2 regions of the Gottfriedia sp. OAE603 genome follow, and region 1 is predicted to be linked to the other one. Evidence: riboswitches for the same ligand, from Rfam matches in the RefSeq annotation. Region 1 holds a riboswitch; the other holds the start of a gene.
The links. Region 1 has a riboswitch for thiamine pyrophosphate ahead of thiT (energy-coupled thiamine transporter ThiT). Riboswitches for the same ligand answer to the same signal wherever they lie in the genome.
Positions count from the first base shown of each region.

Region 1 (8,325 bases):
CATAAACCAGTTAGAACTGATGGATTTGCTTCTTTAAAAGTAATAGAGATCGTTTGTGGATCGATTACTTTAACACCAGAAATGTTTTTTGCTTTTCCTGTGTGATATTCTTCCATACCTTCAATCATAGACATTTGTGTATCGTAACGAACACCAGTGTATTTAGGGCTACCAATTACTAGGTAAGCATATTCTAAATCTTCTGCAGTTACTGGATTACCATCATGCCATTTTACATTATCTTTAATTTTTAAAGTGATTACTTTTTTATCTTCACTTAACTCGTATGTAGCTGCACCATCTTGATCATATACATAGTTCTCATCTGTTGAAAGTAGTGCTTCATCAAAGAACTGTAATACTTCAGAGTCTGGTTGACCTTCATAAAATACAGTATTTAAAATACCTTCAAATGGCGTATCAGAAATTAAACCATACTTTAACACACCACCAGCAATTGCTTCTTTATCATTTTTTACTTTTACAGGAAATGCAGATGTTTCTACTTTTTCTGTAGGTTTAGCTGATGTTGGCTTGTCATCTCCACCTTTACAAGCTGAAAGGATTAACATAGAAACAGCCATTGCGCTTAATACTTTTGAAAAGCTTTTTACATTTTTCATAATTTCACTCTCCTTAAAGTTGTTTAACCTCTTCTTTGCCTTGCATCAGCTGCACGCTTTAGCGCTTCACCGATAAAATTTATACTTAGCATGAGCACTAAAATCATGCCCGATGCAGGTAACCAAATCCACCATTTATTCTGTAGAACGTCTGGGTTTGTTGCATATGCAACGAGTGTACCTAAGCTTGGAGTGCTTTCAGGTAATCCGAATCCTAAGAAGGTAAGACCAGATTCGATTCCGATATTTCCAGCTAAGTTTAGGGTAAATGCTACAATAATCAGTGAGCTTACATTTGGTAATAAATGAGTTAATATGATCTTCCAGTTAGGTGTTCCAAGAGCCTTCGCTGCTGCAATGTAATCCAATTCACTTTCAGACAATACTTTTGAGCGAATCAGCCTTGCTTTACCTGTCCATAAGAAAATACTCATAATTAACACGAAATTAGGAATCGTAAATTTTGGTACTACAGTTACAAATACTATGATTAACATTAATGTTGGCAGAGATAGGATAAAGTCGATGATGCGCATGACAATACCATCAACCAAACCACCAAAGTAGCCAGCAATTAATCCTAATGATAAACCTAGAATATTCGTTATGATCGTGATAAATAATCCGATTGTAAAAGAGTTTTTCGTTCCAATAATTAATTGTCCAAATACATCACGTCCGCCATAATCAGTACCAAGCCAATGTAGTGAAGAAGGGGGTTGATAGATTGATAGGAAGTCTACCTTCGTAATTTGGTCTTGGTCTAAAATAAGCGATGCACCATAAACAGTAATTAGGATTAGACTCAAAATAATTAGTGACGCTAATGCCATTCGGTCACGTTTGAACTCTGACCAGATGACACTAAAGCCAGAGGGACTTTTTGATTTTTCTATTAGTTGTTTTTGATTTTCAAGTTTCAATTCCATTATTTTCACCTACCTTAATCGATCCGAATACGAGGATCAACTATGCTTAATATGATGTCAGAAATCAATGTTCCAAATAATGTTGCTAAGCTTGTCATAAGTACAAGCGCGTTTACAACTGTAAAATCGCGAAGCATCACAGATTTAATGAAGAGCTGTCCAATTCCTGGGTAACCAAAAATTGATTCTAAAAAGATAGATCCAGCTATTAAACCAGTAATCTCATAACCTAAAAAAGCAGCGATTGGTAAAAATGAATTTCGTAGAATATGTCTTGAATAAATCTTAGATTCAGGAACACCTTTTGACTTAGCTGTTCTGACAAAGTCTTTGACCTTCGTATCTATAATTTCACTACGTAAATACTGTGAAATTCCAACTGTAGAGATTAGGGCACCGGCCATTGAAGGCAGGACAAGATGTTGAAGTTTACTCATATAATAAGCAAAAGTTCCATTATCAATTTGCGGATCAACACTACCGCCAGTAGGGAATAAATCTAAATAAAAACCAAAGATAAATAATACGATAAGTCCAAAGATAAATAATGGTGTTGCAAAACCAATATAGTTATACCCGGTGACGAGTTTGTCTGCCCAGGTATCATTCCATCGACCACTTATTATGCCGAGTGGGATTGCTAAAATATATGTAAGGATAAAAACACAAAGAGCAAGTAATACAGTATTTCCAATTCGTTCTCCGATAACATCCGTTACAGCTAGTTTATGCGTGTAAGAGATTCCAAAATCACCTTTTACTACATTTTTTATCCAATTAACATATTGAACCTGCACAGGATCATCTAATCCCATCTGCTTTCGAATCTCAGCGATACGTTCTGGAGATGCTTTTGGATCCAATTGTTTACCAGTAAGAGCATCACCTGGCATCGCTTTAGCGAGTGCAAAAATTAATATACTCAAAATAATCATTTGAGGAATCATAATGAGCACTCTGCGAAGTAAAAATTTCCACATATAGCTTTCTCCTTTCTATGGAAGTGCTACTCGATGAGTATCAGATATTGGTTTTAAATCAAAAGGACGGCCATTTGCATCAAAGTAAGAAGAAGAGTTCTTTTCATATTCAATTCGAACTTCCTGTCTTGCATTAATTTTTTCTGCTCTTACTTCCGGGCGAATATCCGGAATGGCTGCAATCAGACGTCTTGTATAAATATGTTGTGGGTTAGATAAAATATCTTCTGTTGTTCCTTCTTCAACAAGCCTTCCACGATACATAACACCAATTCGATCACATAAATGACGAATAACACCAAGGTCATGACCAATAAATAAATAAGTTAATTTGAATTCCTCTTGTAAGTCCTGTAAAAAGTTTAGTACTTGTGCTTGTACAGAAACATCAAGGGCCGAAACTGGCTCATCTGCAACGATTAATTTTGGTTGTAAAGTTAAAGCTCTAGCTATACCAATTCGTTGACGCTGTCCACCGGAAAACTCATGTGGATATTTGAAAAGCGCTTCTGGAGGTAATCCAACCTTTTGTAAATAGTAAAGTACTTTTTCTCGCTCTTCATCAGGCGATAGTTTTTCAAAATTTCTTAATGGCTCTGCAACTAAATCTATGATTCTTTTCTTAGGATTTAATGAAGAGTATGGATCCTGGAAAATCATTTGAATTTCTTTTCGAAATGCTCTCATTTGCTTTTTACTTAAAGAAATTAGATCATTTTGCTCGAACTCAATACTTCCGCCAGTTGCTTTTGTTAACTGTAAAATCGCCTTACCAGCAGTCGACTTACCACTACCAGATTCACCGATTAAACCATATGTTTCACCTTCTCGTAATTCAAATGAAATTCCATCTACAGCTCTAACATAATCAACAACTGTTCTGAAAACTCCACCACGTATTGGAAAATGTACTTTTAGATCTTCAACCTTTAATAGAGACATTTACAATCGGTGCTCCTTTCTCATTCTTGAAATGAAAATGCTTATAACAAGAACAACGGACATAATGGTTTGGTGTTACTTCATGTAAACCTGGTTGCTCCTCGTGAGCATAAGATTGAATCCACGGAATGCGGTGACTAAAACGGCAACCCGTTCTTGGTAATTTATCTAAAGGTGGAACAGTACCCTCGATAATATGAAGTCTTTGATTTTTTGAATGAGTAGTAGGTATAGAGTTTAATAGAGAACGAGTATATGGGTGTAAAGGTTGATTGAAAATTTCTTCAACTGTTCCCGTTTCTATAATCTGACCCGCATACATTACGGCTACTCGATCAGCGACCTCAGCAACTACACTTAAATCATGTGTGATCAAGATAATACCAAGTTTTGTTTCTTTTTGAATTTCTTTCAGTAAATCCAATATTTGTGCTTGAATCGTTACATCTAGTGCAGTCGTAGGCTCGTCCGCGATAATAAACGATGGATTGCAGGCAATCGCAATAGAAATCATAACCCTCTGCCTCATACCACCAGAAAGTTCATGTGGATATTGCTTATATGTAATTGAAGGCTTTGGAATTCCAACTTGAGCAAGTAATTGTAAAGCACGTTCTTTTTTTTGTGAGGATGATAAGTTTGTATGGTAATCCAAATTTTCTTCAATTTGTTTACCGACTGTCATTAATGGATTAAGTGCAGTAAGAGGTTCTTGGAAAATCATTCCGATTTCTTTACCTCGAATTTTATTCATATTACTATCAGATAATGATAATAAGTTGCTTCCCTTGTAATTGATGGAACCTTCCATCTTGGTACGTTTATTTTGATGAAGGCCTAAAATTGAAAGAGCTAAAGCACTTTTACCGCAGCCAGATTCACCAACAATTGCTAATATTTCATTTTCGTGAACAGTTAACGAAACATCATCTACAGCTGGGTAATACTGATTACTAATACGAAATGATGTTGTTAAATGCTCAATTTCCAAAAGAGGTTTTGACATTATTAGTCTCCTTTCGCGTAATTGTAAGGAAATTGTTAGTTTATTTAGAATTTTCATAAGTATAATATATATTATGCAAATGTTTCAATATTAAAACAATTGCTACAACTTATAGGTATTTTGAGCTAATTTCATTATTTTCTGTATTTCGACTTTGGTAAAAAATGGGTCGGAATGATGAGGGTAATAATTAAAATCATTGAAAATTTGCGATGAATACTGGAAGAAGAGGAAGTAATAGAGCTTAAATTAGTTAGAAGAAATTCGTTGTAATTGGAAATAAAGTGATAAATAGGTGATAGAGAATTAAGAAGAATCGTGTCGATTATTGATGTAATTTTGTGGAAAATATAATAGGATATATGGGATAGGTAGGTGGAAATCCCTAGTCACTTTCACCTAGTTCATGTAGGTAATTACGACTAGAATGTGTTGATTTACTCATAGAATAGAACAATATACTTTACATTCTATTAATAAATTGAGATAAATAGCATTTTTGTTTTCAATCAGTAAGAATCTTTTGCACTAATCATTATAAGTTGTATCATTACAATCGTTTTTTGATTTTTAAAACCAATAAAAGTCATATATTCGATATTAACAATGGATATGAAAGAGGCCAGATAAATTAAACAAATGTTTGTTTAAACGAAAAGAACCATCTTTTTTACAGACGAAAACAAGTAATAATAGAAAAAACAGTGTAAGCAACAGAGAATGATGAATCATTCAATGAAGTTATACACTGTTTTTTATTAACCTAAGAATGCATTTAACATCCAAACATGTTTTGAAAGTTGTTCGCGAATTGCTAGTAACATATCATGTGTGACAGAATCGTTTTCAAAATCTGTAATTTCCATGCCATCTTTTAAATCTTCTATTAAGTATTGGTAGTCATGAATTAGATCTTGAACCATTCCTTCTGCCTTCACTAATTTGTTAGCTTCGTTAATCCCAGAAGTATCTAAATATTCTCTCATAGTAGCAAGTGGTTTTCCACCAATTATTAATACACGCTCTGCTAGCTCATCAATATGTATACTCGCTTCGTTGTATAGTTCCTCGAATTTAGCATGTAAAGTGAAGAAGTCTCCTCCTTTAACATACCAGTGATAGTTATGTAATTTTACATATAACACATTCCAGTCAGCTAATTGTTTGTTTAATACATCTACAGTCGTTTTTGTGATGGGCGTATCCATTTAAAATTCCTCCTCTGATAAGTCAAGAGTTCATGGTGTCTACGATAATCATGTACAACCATCATATATGATATTGAGTAGAAATAGTCATGGTAATATTTGATAACTAAGTGAACAATTAGTAAAATTAACGATTTATAGGAAATAATGTTCCAAAAAAAAATAAAACCATCCATTATATGAATGATTTTACAAATTTTTCAATTAGAATGATCCCCTTTTTCAGTATGGGGAGGTTTAGCATCAATGAGATGTTCATCGTCCACTTGTAATGAACTTTTTAATAGCATGAAAAATGCTCCAATACCACCTAAAAGAATAATCGTAAAAATGAAGAAAATGAGGATGTCATAAATCAAAGCTTAAACCTCCTTTGATATTTTTTACTGTATTTATTTATATGAGGGAGGATTGGAGCAAATAACTATAGTTCACAAAGTGTTCAATAATTTTATGAATATTTTACTTAGACTGCTGACAAACGCTCGCTTTCTTCGTTGCTTCGCCTGCTTGCGGTGCTCATTACCTTAAGGTAATCCCGCTACTCATCAGGCTTTACGACTCGAGAGGCAAGTGTTTTCAGTCAGTCAGTAGAATCTATTCTTTGCCTGCAAATTCGCTTTGAAAACGGCCAAGAATAGTAAAAAACCCTACTCAAGAAAGAGTAGGGTAATGAGTAAATGAATGATGAAACTTAAGCAGCTTGATTCTTTTTAACATTTGCAAGAACTGGAGCTGTCGAAAGTAAAAATATTAAAATGATTGCACAAATGATAAATGAAGGAACCATATACCATGCATTATAAACTAAAGAATATAATGATACTGGTGTTCCTTTTGGAGCGTATGAACCAAAAAACACGACTCCTGAAATATAGTGACAGATAAAACGGACTAGTGAACCAATAAAAGTACCTACTAAAATAAAAATAGTTACAGCTACTTTATTGCCACTCGTTAAATTAGTTTTCACTTGTTTGTAAACAATACCAGCTAAACCTAGACCAGTAAAAGCAATGATGTAATCTAATAATATTTGGATTGGATGAACAAAATAAAAGTTGGTTACTAATTGTAGTGCAGCAAGTAATAAGCCAGTTATTAAACCTTGTTTAATTCCCCATCGAAATGCGATTAAAAAAACAGGAAGCATTGATAACGACACAGATCCACCTTGTGGAGCTTTAAATAATGGCAGTAAATCAAAAACCATTGCTAAGGCTGCACACATAGCAATTTCAACCATCATTTGTATTTTTGAATTTCTCATAAAAGATTCCCCCTTATCTCTCTTTGACAACACTCATTGTAAATGAAGCACTTTGGAATAGAGTTTTGGATAACTCTTTCAAAGGAAGTGTAAATTAGGGAGAGGAATGGTAAAAATAAAAAAAGTAACACTGGTAGCATGATGATCCCAGGGTTACTTTTTCATCGTGCCACATCCCTACGTTAGTATTAACTAACAGGTTCGAAGGGTAAGAATAGTTATACTATTCACTCTCAGCCTCATGGCTCCCCTTGTGGTTCATCGTACATTTAGTTGTCAATACTAAATATAGTCAATGTGTTTTAAAAATACAATCATTTTATACGATTAAAGTTAAAAATTTTAAGCATAAAAAGAAAGTAAGCCCTATTGCTATGGTTAAATCAATGAATTATCAGTGTACTTACTAGAAAATATTCTTTATGAGTATAATCTTGTTGATTTTAAGTTAAATTATTCACTTTAGCTTTCCTTTTCTTTTTAAATTAGAAAGTGTAGAATGAAATCGAAACTAACAGCTAAATTTTGGCAAAAAGTGTAAATAATTTGAAGGAGACATCGAAATGATTCATGTATTATTTGTCTGTTTAGGAAACATTTGTCGCTCGCCAATGGCAGAGGCTGTTTTTCGTCAGATAGTGACAGAAAAAGGGTTAGAAAAACAATTTGTGATTGATTCTGCAGGTACTGGAGATTGGCATATTGGTCACCCACCACACAAGGGAACAAAGGAATTACTAGGTCAAAAAGGCATAAATTGCGATGGTATGAAAGCTCGAAAAGTGACAGATAATGACTTTAAATATTTTAGTTATATTGTTGCTATGGATGCACAGAATAAAGAGGATTTAATGAATTTAGCAAGAAATAATTCTATAGGAGAAATATCACTCCTTTCAGATTACGTACCATCTTCATTATGGAAGGAAGTACCTGATCCGTATTATACGGGAAATTTTGATGAAGTATATAACATTGTTGAGGAAGGCTGCTCACATTTACTTCAGCATATTTTAAAGCAACACCAACTAACTGTTTAGAGGAGGATGTAGAATGTCAAAACGTAACAAAGCTTTACGCAATATTCTTGTCGGAGTCGCAATTGGTGCAGGAGTTACTTTACTGAACAAAGAAAATCGTGAAAAAATTTCACGAAAAGGTAAAAGTGTAACGAAGAAATTAAATCAAATTAAAGAAGATCCAGAATTAGTAAAAGGAGCAGTTCGCTCTCAACTGAAGGTTGTTCAGAATTCTGTTGAAAAATTAGAAGATAACGTTCAACTTGTTAAAGATAAGTGGATTGAAATTAAAGACTCTACAATCAACAAGTTTGAAACGGTTAAAGGTGCTTCAAAGGTAGTATCTGG
Region 1 covers NZ_JBEUNN010000001.1:3,663,964-3,672,288, reverse strand. The annotation lists gene opp4A (oligopeptide ABC transporter substrate-binding protein) at 1-623, opposite strand, end outside; gene ABID96_RS18590 (ABC transporter permease) at 647-1,552, opposite strand; gene opp4B (oligopeptide ABC transporter permease) at 1,567-2,532, opposite strand; gene ABID96_RS18580 (ABC transporter ATP-binding protein) at 2,548-3,474, opposite strand; gene ABID96_RS18575 (ABC transporter ATP-binding protein) at 3,455-4,480, opposite strand; gene ABID96_RS18570 (Dps family protein) at 5,239-5,688, opposite strand; gene ABID96_RS18565 (hypothetical protein) at 5,889-6,047, opposite strand; gene thiT (energy-coupled thiamine transporter ThiT) at 6,383-6,958, opposite strand; TPP riboswitch at 7,116-7,220, opposite strand; gene ABID96_RS18555 (low molecular weight protein-tyrosine-phosphatase) at 7,522-7,998, shown strand; gene ABID96_RS18550 (hypothetical protein) at 8,012-8,325, shown strand, end outside.

Region 2 (8,325 bases), 3.0 Mb from region 1:
TGAACGAAATCCGGTGGTTCTAAAGGAAGACCAGCACCAAACAAAAGTAGTTGCTGGCAAAGAAATCTCATTTAAAACAGATGAGTTAACGACAAATAAAGATATCACTTTATCCTTTACTATTAAGGATGAAAAATCAAAAAAACCGATTAGAAATTTACAACCTTACTTAGGTGCAATTGGACATGTGGTTGCTATTAGTGAAGATACAAAAAACTACTTACATGTTCATCCAATGAATGAGGATTCAACAGGACCAGAAGCAAAATTTATGACAAGTTTCCCAAAAAGCGGCATGTATAAAATATGGGGGCAATTCCAACAAAACGGACAAAAGTTTACAGTCGATTTTACTGTAAAAGTAAAATAAATTCTTAGAAGAAGCTATCATATTAGCTTCTTCTTTTTATGATCCCTATTGGAAGTTTACTATTTTCTTATAAATAGACTTTGCCTGTGAAGGTTGATTTGTCCCATGAATAATTGCTCTACCATCTTTAAATAATACAATTCTATAATCCTCAAACGAACAAGAAAGTAAATAAGGATTCACAATTAAGTCATTCACATCTTTTATTAATTTTTTCGATAATTCCTCAAGCGAAAGTGAAAGAGAGGACATATTTCTTAATTGAATTGCATCCCTACCACATAATATATCTGTTTTCATTTCTGAGTCGCTTTGTAAGTACGGAAAAATAGGCAAATCACCGCATGTAGGACAATTTTTATGTTTTAACTTTTCAATGTTTATGTCAGCTTTTTCATTTTTCCAAACATCATAAGATTGCAATAGTGGTAATACTTTTGTACCAGTGATGAGCTTTAAAGCAGATGTAACTTGAAAAGCAGTAATAATTTGAACGATGGGGCTAATGACACCAACAGTATCACATGTATCTTGTAAACTGGGTATATGCTCTAATAAACAGTTTAAACATGGTGTTTTTCCAGGAATGATTGTAAATGTGAGGCCATAGCTAGCCACGCATGCACCAAAAATAAATGGAACACCAAATTTTATAGCTGCATCATTTACAATCATTCTAGTTTCAAAATTATCAGTTGCATCAATTAAAATAGTTTTCTCATTAACAAACTCCTCAATGTTTTTAGCATTGATGTCTGTAATAAAACTGTTAATGTTTATGCTACTATTTAATTCTAATAATCTATTTTTTGCTGCAATTGCTTTCGGTAATTTATTTTTAGCATCTTCTTCTGAATATAACTGTTGTCTTTGCAAATTACTCCATTCAACATAATCACGATCGACAATCGTCAGTTCTCCAATGCCTGCACGCACTAGCATTTCTGCTATTGATGAGCCGAGTGCTCCTGCTCCAATCACAAGTACACTTGCATGTTGTATTTTATCTTGTCCGTCATTCCCTAAAAATAATTGCTGCTTCATATATCGGCCAATCAAGAACTCACCAACCCTGTAATCGGACTACTTGCCACCCCATAATTTTTTTCACGAATTCTTCCAGCCTCGAAACCAAGCTTACCTGCTTCAATAGCCATTTTCATTGCAATAGCCATCTTTACTGGATCAGCAGCATCAGAAACAGCAGTATTTAGTAACACGCCATCCGCACCTAATTCCATAGCAAACGCTGCATCTTTAGGTGAACCAATTCCAGCGTCAATAATAACAGGAACGGACGATTGTTCAATAATAAACTTCAAATTTAAAGGATTTAAAATACCTTTTCCAGACCCTATTGGTGATGCGCCAGGCATGATTGCATGGACTCCAAGTTCTTCAAGTCTTCTTGCTAAAACGACATCATCGGATGTATAGGGTAATACGATAAATCCTTCTGAAAGTAACATTTCAGAGGCTTTTAACGTTTCTATTGGATCCGGTAAGAGCGACTTGTCGCAACCAATTACTTCAACCTTTACCATGTCACATAGCCCTGAAGCTTTTGCCAGTTTGGCGATTCTAACGGCTTCTTCAGCTGTTTTTGCCCCTGCGGTATTTGGAAGAAGCTTATATTTCGTTAAATCTAATTGTTCAAGAAAGTTTGGCTGAGATTCCTCAAATATATTCATTCTCCTAACAGCAAATGTTAATACTTCCGTTTCAGATGCCTCAATAGCCTTTTTTTGAATATCAAAAGAAGGGTATTTGCCTGTACCTAGAAATAATCTTGAATGAAATGAATGTTTTCCAATTGTTAACATCATTAACCTCCTCCTACAAAATGTATTAATTCTACAATATCTCCGTTTGAAAGAGCTGTAGTACCGTACAGTTCTCGATACAATATTTCTTTATTCACTTCTACTACAACGATTCTATTTTCTAGTTGATAAGAAAGAAGTAAATCTTTTACTGTGAAAATATTTTCAGCTAGCTGAATACTTTTGCCATTTAATTGGATGATCAAACGTTTTACACCTCGCCTTAAAATTATCGATTCACTTTAAACGCTTCTACCCACTCAGTTCTAATCTTTCTTTTAAGAATAAAATCTCGAATCATTTTGCCCGTTTCAGGAGCAAGAAGAATGCCATTGCGAAAGTGTCCAGTTGCAAAAAATATATTGTCATCATCAGGGTGTTTTCCGATATATGGTTTTTGGTCAATGGTTTGTGGTCTTAAACCTCCCCAAAATGATTCAATGGTCATCTTGGTCATATCAGGTAGCATCTTTTTGGCAGTTTCAATTAATGATTCAATACCTAGTAGGGTTGGTTTTTCATCCCATTCGTTATGAACCATCGTTGCACCAATAACAAGTTTTCCGTTGTTTCTAGGAACAATATAGTTATGATCATGGAAAATTGTGTGCTCCAACGTCAAATGTTCACTTGTAACCGATAGACATTCTCCCTTAACTGGGATAAGACGATTATTTAATCCGAGCTGCTTGAAAAAAGAAGTGCTCCAAACCCCATTTGCAATGACGATATTATCAGCTGTAAATTTTCCATTTGTAAAATGAATCATAAATGTATTTTCAATTTTTTGAATGTCTAAAACACAAGTATTTTCGTGTATTGTAGCTCCGAGCACTTGTGCACTTTTGCAAAAAGCCATACAAACAGAAATGGGTAGGACACTTACATCATCTTCTATATATGCTGCTCCAATTATATCTGTTGTTATATTAGGTATTTTCCTTTGAATTTCAGTTGGTTCATACCACTTGACCGTTGATTGAGAAAGAAGGGAAGCTAATTGGATTTTATCATCGTCATTATAAGCAAGTTTAAAAATCCCACCTTTTTTCAGCTCAATGTCGATATGACTTAGTCTCTTAAGCTCTTCATTCAGTTCAAAATAAGCTAGTTGACTGCTTCTTGCAAAAGGTAAGAAAATCTCTGAATCATTGCACTCAGAATGAGCTCCGAGCATGCCTGCTGCAGCGCTAGTTGATTTCGAACCAATCGTTTGTGCTTCGAGTATGGCAACGTCTATTTTTTCTTTTGCTAAGTAATAAGCGATGGAGCATCCAATGATTCCACCACCAATTACGATTACATCAAAATGTTGTTTCATAGATTACTAGTGCACCTCTCCATATATTTTAGAGCAGCATCACGCGAGTTTTCAGAAGAAAAAATACCCGACATGACTGCAATTCCATCTACCTGACACTCTTTTAGTATAGGAAGATGATCAGGAGCTATCCCACCAATTGCGTAAACTGGAATTGTAAGAACTTTTTTCATCTCAGTTAACTGATCAATTCCATTTGGACGTAAACCTTTTTTGCAATTTGTGTTAAAGCAATGTCCATAAATGACATAATTGGCCAGATCCTTCTCAGCTTGAATAGCCTCTGCTACTGAATGGACTGAGCGACCGACGTTCATTGTTGGATATTGTTCTTTCACTAACTTGACCGGATGCCCGTGAGTTGGCAAATGAATGTTTATTAGATTGGTAAGTAAAGCTATATCTAATCTGTCATTCATGACGATCTTGTTCATAGGAACTTTGTTATGCCTTAAAAGATTTAATAGGGTATGTAATTCCGAGCTGCATTTAGATTTTTCTCGTATATGAACTAAATCAACAACATCATGTATTTGAATAATCTTTGAAGCAAGTTCATGAACAGAATACATATTATTCGTTACTGCAATTAGCTTCAAATTTGCTCCTCCTTTTTGAAAAATAGGGTGTATGTATTGTAAATTTCGTTTTAAAACAAGAAAAACCACTTTCCTAAAACTGGAAAGTGGTTTGTAAGATACACAAATAAACGCATAAAAAGACATTGCGCCACTTTCCTACGCAGGTACGAACCTGTTCAGGTTATGAGGGTTTAAAAGTAACTACTTTATTCTCAGCCCTTATCAAGGGATCCCCTAGTGATGAATACACTATGAAAATTAAATTTAGCATAGCATAAAAATAAAATAATTCAAGATTAAAAAAATGATAGTTTGTAAATATTATGTCAAAAGTTAGCAAAATAGACACTTAAAGATATAATAAAAAATAATTTTTTTATGTGAAAATAGTGAATGTTTCCAGGTATAGATATGAATTTTCATCCAATCCTGTAAAATTTTAGGTAAATAAAATGATTTACAAGATTGCTTCATAGGTTTATATTAAGTCTGTACAAATGAATAGTTTGACTAGGGGTGTCCAATTAGTTGGGCTGAGAGAGAAACGCGCTTTAAGTTTCTTAACCCTCAGGACCTGATCTGGTTCATACCAGCGTGGGGAAGTTAGCGTTTATTACAGTAGTGATCATTTATCACTATTGTAGTCAAACTAACCATTAGCCGGGTCTTATATTTTTAAGATACGGCTTTTTTTCATGCTTATCGTGGATTGGATTTTGTTCTTTTTAATCACATTAAAAAGGGGAAATCATAATGAACAATTCTGTAAATGAAATGAATTTTTCAATCATGTCTAGCTTTTCGGGAAGTAAAAAAGTATATGTAGAAGGATCAAGACCTGACTTGTTGGTTCCAATGCGTGAAATCAAATTAAGTCCTACAACTGGATCATTTGGGGAAGAGGAAAACGCTCCTGTACGTGTTTATGATACAAGTGGTCCTTATACCGATGAAAGCGAAACAGTTGATATTCGTAAAGGACTTAAGTCTATAAGAGGAAAATGGATTATTGAGCGTGAAGATGTAATCGAGTATGAAGGTCGGAAAGTAAAGCCGGAAGATAATGGCTTTAAAAGTGAGGTTGTACAGAAAAATATAGAGGTCTTCCAAGGACTAGATAGAAAACCATTACGAGCAAAAGATGGTGCAAATATTACGCAGTTACATTATGCACGACAAGGTTTGATTACGCCAGAAATGGAATTTATCGCAATTAGGGAGCATGTTACTCCTGAATTTGTCAGATCTGAAGTAGCGAGAGGGAGAGCAGTTATTCCTTCAAATATAAATCATCCAGAGAGTGAGCCAATGATTATTGGTCGTAATTTTCATGTGAAAATCAATGCCAATATTGGTAACTCAGCTGTCACTTCCTCGATTGAAGAAGAGGTTGAAAAAATGACTTGGGCAACACGTTGGGGAGCAGATACTATGATGGATCTGTCTACCGGAAAAAATATTCACACGACTCGTGAATGGATTATTAGAAATTCACCAGTACCCGTTGGAACAGTACCAATATATCAGGCACTAGAAAAAGTGAATGGAATTGCTGAAGACTTATCATGGGAAGTATTTAGAGATACATTAATCGAACAAGCGGAGCAAGGTGTCGACTATTTTACAATTCATGCTGGTGTACTTTTACGCTATATACCGTTAACAGCAAAACGTGTAACAGGTATCGTTTCTAGAGGTGGATCAATTATGGCACAGTGGTGTCTTGCACATCATAAAGAAAATTTTTTATATACTCATTTTGAAGAAATATGTGAGATTATGAAACGATATGATGTTACATTTTCACTTGGTGATGGATTAAGACCCGGTTCCATTGCAGATGCAAATGATGACGCTCAGTTTGCTGAATTAGAAACACTTGGGGAGCTAACGAAAATAGCTTGGAAGCATGATGTCCAAGTAATGATTGAAGGACCAGGTCATGTACCAATGCATTTAATTAAAGAAAATATGGATAAACAATTAGAGATTTGTAATGAAGCTCCTTTTTACACGCTTGGACCACTTACGACGGATATCGCACCTGGCTATGATCATATTACTTCTGCAATAGGTGCTGCAATGATTGGCTGGTTTGGCACAGCAATGCTATGTTATGTAACACCAAAGGAACATCTTGGATTGCCGAATAAAGAAGACGTTAGAGTAGGAGTCATTACTTATAAAATCGCAGCACATGCAGCGGATCTAGCAAAGGGGCATCCAGGAGCTCAAAAACGAGATGATGCACTGTCAAAAGCAAGATTTGAATTTAGATGGAGAGATCAATTTAACCTATCACTGGATCCAGAAAGAGCGATGGAATATCATGATGAAACCTTACCTGCTGAGGGTGCAAAAACAGCCCATTTTTGTTCGATGTGCGGTCCAAAGTTTTGTAGTATGAGAATTTCTCAAGATATTAGGGATTTAGTAAATGAAAAGGATTTTGAGTTAGCGATTGATGAGGGTCTAAAAGAAAAGGCTGATCAATTTAGAAAAAATGGTGGGGAAATATACCAATGATTGAATGGGGGAGCCTCGAATGAACCGGGTGAACCAAATAGCAAAACAATTAAAAGAGCTAGAATTCGAAGTGAATCAACTGAAAAAAGAATTAATAAATATCCAAAAAATTTGTGAACATGAATTTCAAAAGAACGATTATATACAGGTATGTACAAAGTGCCACTATATTGAAAGTCTATATTGGTAAGCTTAACAAATAACCTATACTTAGTTTGCAAAAATAAACCTCCATTTTTGGAGGTTTATTTTTATTAACGACCTAACAGAACGTTAAGTCATTCAATATGAAAAATAAAATATATGAAAATGAGAAAGTAAGCACAAAAAACTAATTGACAATGATTATCATTATTGTTAATATTTTAACGTTATTGATAATCGTTTTCAATAAATGAGGTGGCAAATAAGACGACTTATATACTCTAAAAATTTACCAGATAGTAACAACATGATATTTAGATGAAGACCAAGAGGATTCTTTTTCTAGGCAAAAGAAATGGAGATTAATTAATGGAAAATATGATGCATCAATTAAAAGAAAAGGTATTTCAAGCTTTATTTACACTGATGAGAATTCTTTTTGGAGTAGGATGGTTATTTGCTGGTATCACAAAAATTTCAGAAAAAAATTGGTATAGCGAACCTGGCGTCTTTATTAAAAATTATTTTATAATGGCACTTGAAAAGCCTAATGTCCCAGTATTTTATAAGTATTTCATTCAACACTTTGCTTTAAAGCATTATATGTTTTTTAATTACACGATTCCAGTTGTACAAATTATAATCGGTATTTTATTGATCGTAGGTTTAATGCTACTTCCTTCAATACTGATTTGTCTTTTCATGCATATTAATTTTATTCTTTCAGGCAATATGAACTTAATCAGTCTTACACTTTATACCAGTGCTTTTGCAATTTTACTTTCTTTAGACCGTAGTTATGTATTAAGTTTAGATCGTTACATAGGATTTGAGAAATATATTCATGCTAAAAGACAAAAGATTGTGGTGGAAAGAAATTATCAACAATCAGAAGTTTTGAACGCTTAAATTTTTTTAAAAAATGTAAATAAAAAACCTCTTGAATATTTTCAAGAGGTTTTATAGTTTTTAGTTATTACCAAGCGCCATAGCCGCCTCCAAAATGATCACCTGCGAAACAAGCTGCTCCAACAATGATCAATAGGATGAATAATACAACAATCAGAGCAAAGCTGTTATGATGTCCATATTCACTACCCATTCGTTAAACCTCCTTCACTCTAAATTTTTAGGGGCTTTCAAAAACTTCCCTGTAAGGGGAATGTAGCAATATTACAATTAGGAGAGGTGGATAATGTATCGTATGTTTTTTTGATAACTATGGAACTAGTCTATACACTAAATAGGCTTTAACCCAATAATAAATAAGAAATGTTTGCGAAAAAAATAGACTGCATTTTATGCAGTCACTAATGTTTTGTGAATCTAAAACTTATATAAAAGGTATCCCATTATTAGTTTCTTTTGGTGTTGAAATTGCTGAATCTATAACATATCCGTTAGCGAATTTAACCGCTATTGTTCCTAAATATGTATCAGTAGGCTGAAGTGTTTCAGTACAAGTAAAATAGCGAATATGTACAACATCAACTGTATCTTTGCTAATCTTTTGACATGCAAGTTAAATTACTCAAACGTTTTAAAGCAACTTCTCTTTTC
Region 2 covers NZ_JBEUNN010000001.1:681,721-690,045, forward strand. The annotation lists gene ABID96_RS03425 (hypothetical protein) at 1-370, shown strand, start outside; gene ABID96_RS03430 (ThiF family adenylyltransferase) at 416-1,429, opposite strand; gene ABID96_RS03435 (thiazole synthase) at 1,426-2,193, opposite strand; gene thiS (sulfur carrier protein ThiS) at 2,196-2,399, opposite strand; gene thiO (glycine oxidase ThiO) at 2,423-3,514, opposite strand; gene ABID96_RS03450 (thiamine phosphate synthase) at 3,511-4,113, opposite strand; TPP riboswitch at 4,232-4,341, opposite strand; TPP riboswitch at 4,598-4,713, shown strand; gene thiC (phosphomethylpyrimidine synthase ThiC) at 4,846-6,621, shown strand; gene ABID96_RS03460 (hypothetical protein) at 6,641-6,811, shown strand; gene ABID96_RS03465 (DoxX family membrane protein) at 7,135-7,674, shown strand; gene ABID96_RS03470 (YjcZ family sporulation protein) at 7,742-7,867, opposite strand.
Region 2: it holds a riboswitch for thiamine pyrophosphate, as region 1 does, so the genes downstream of both, ABID96_RS03450 (thiamine phosphate synthase) here and thiT (energy-coupled thiamine transporter ThiT) in region 1, are expected to answer to the same signal.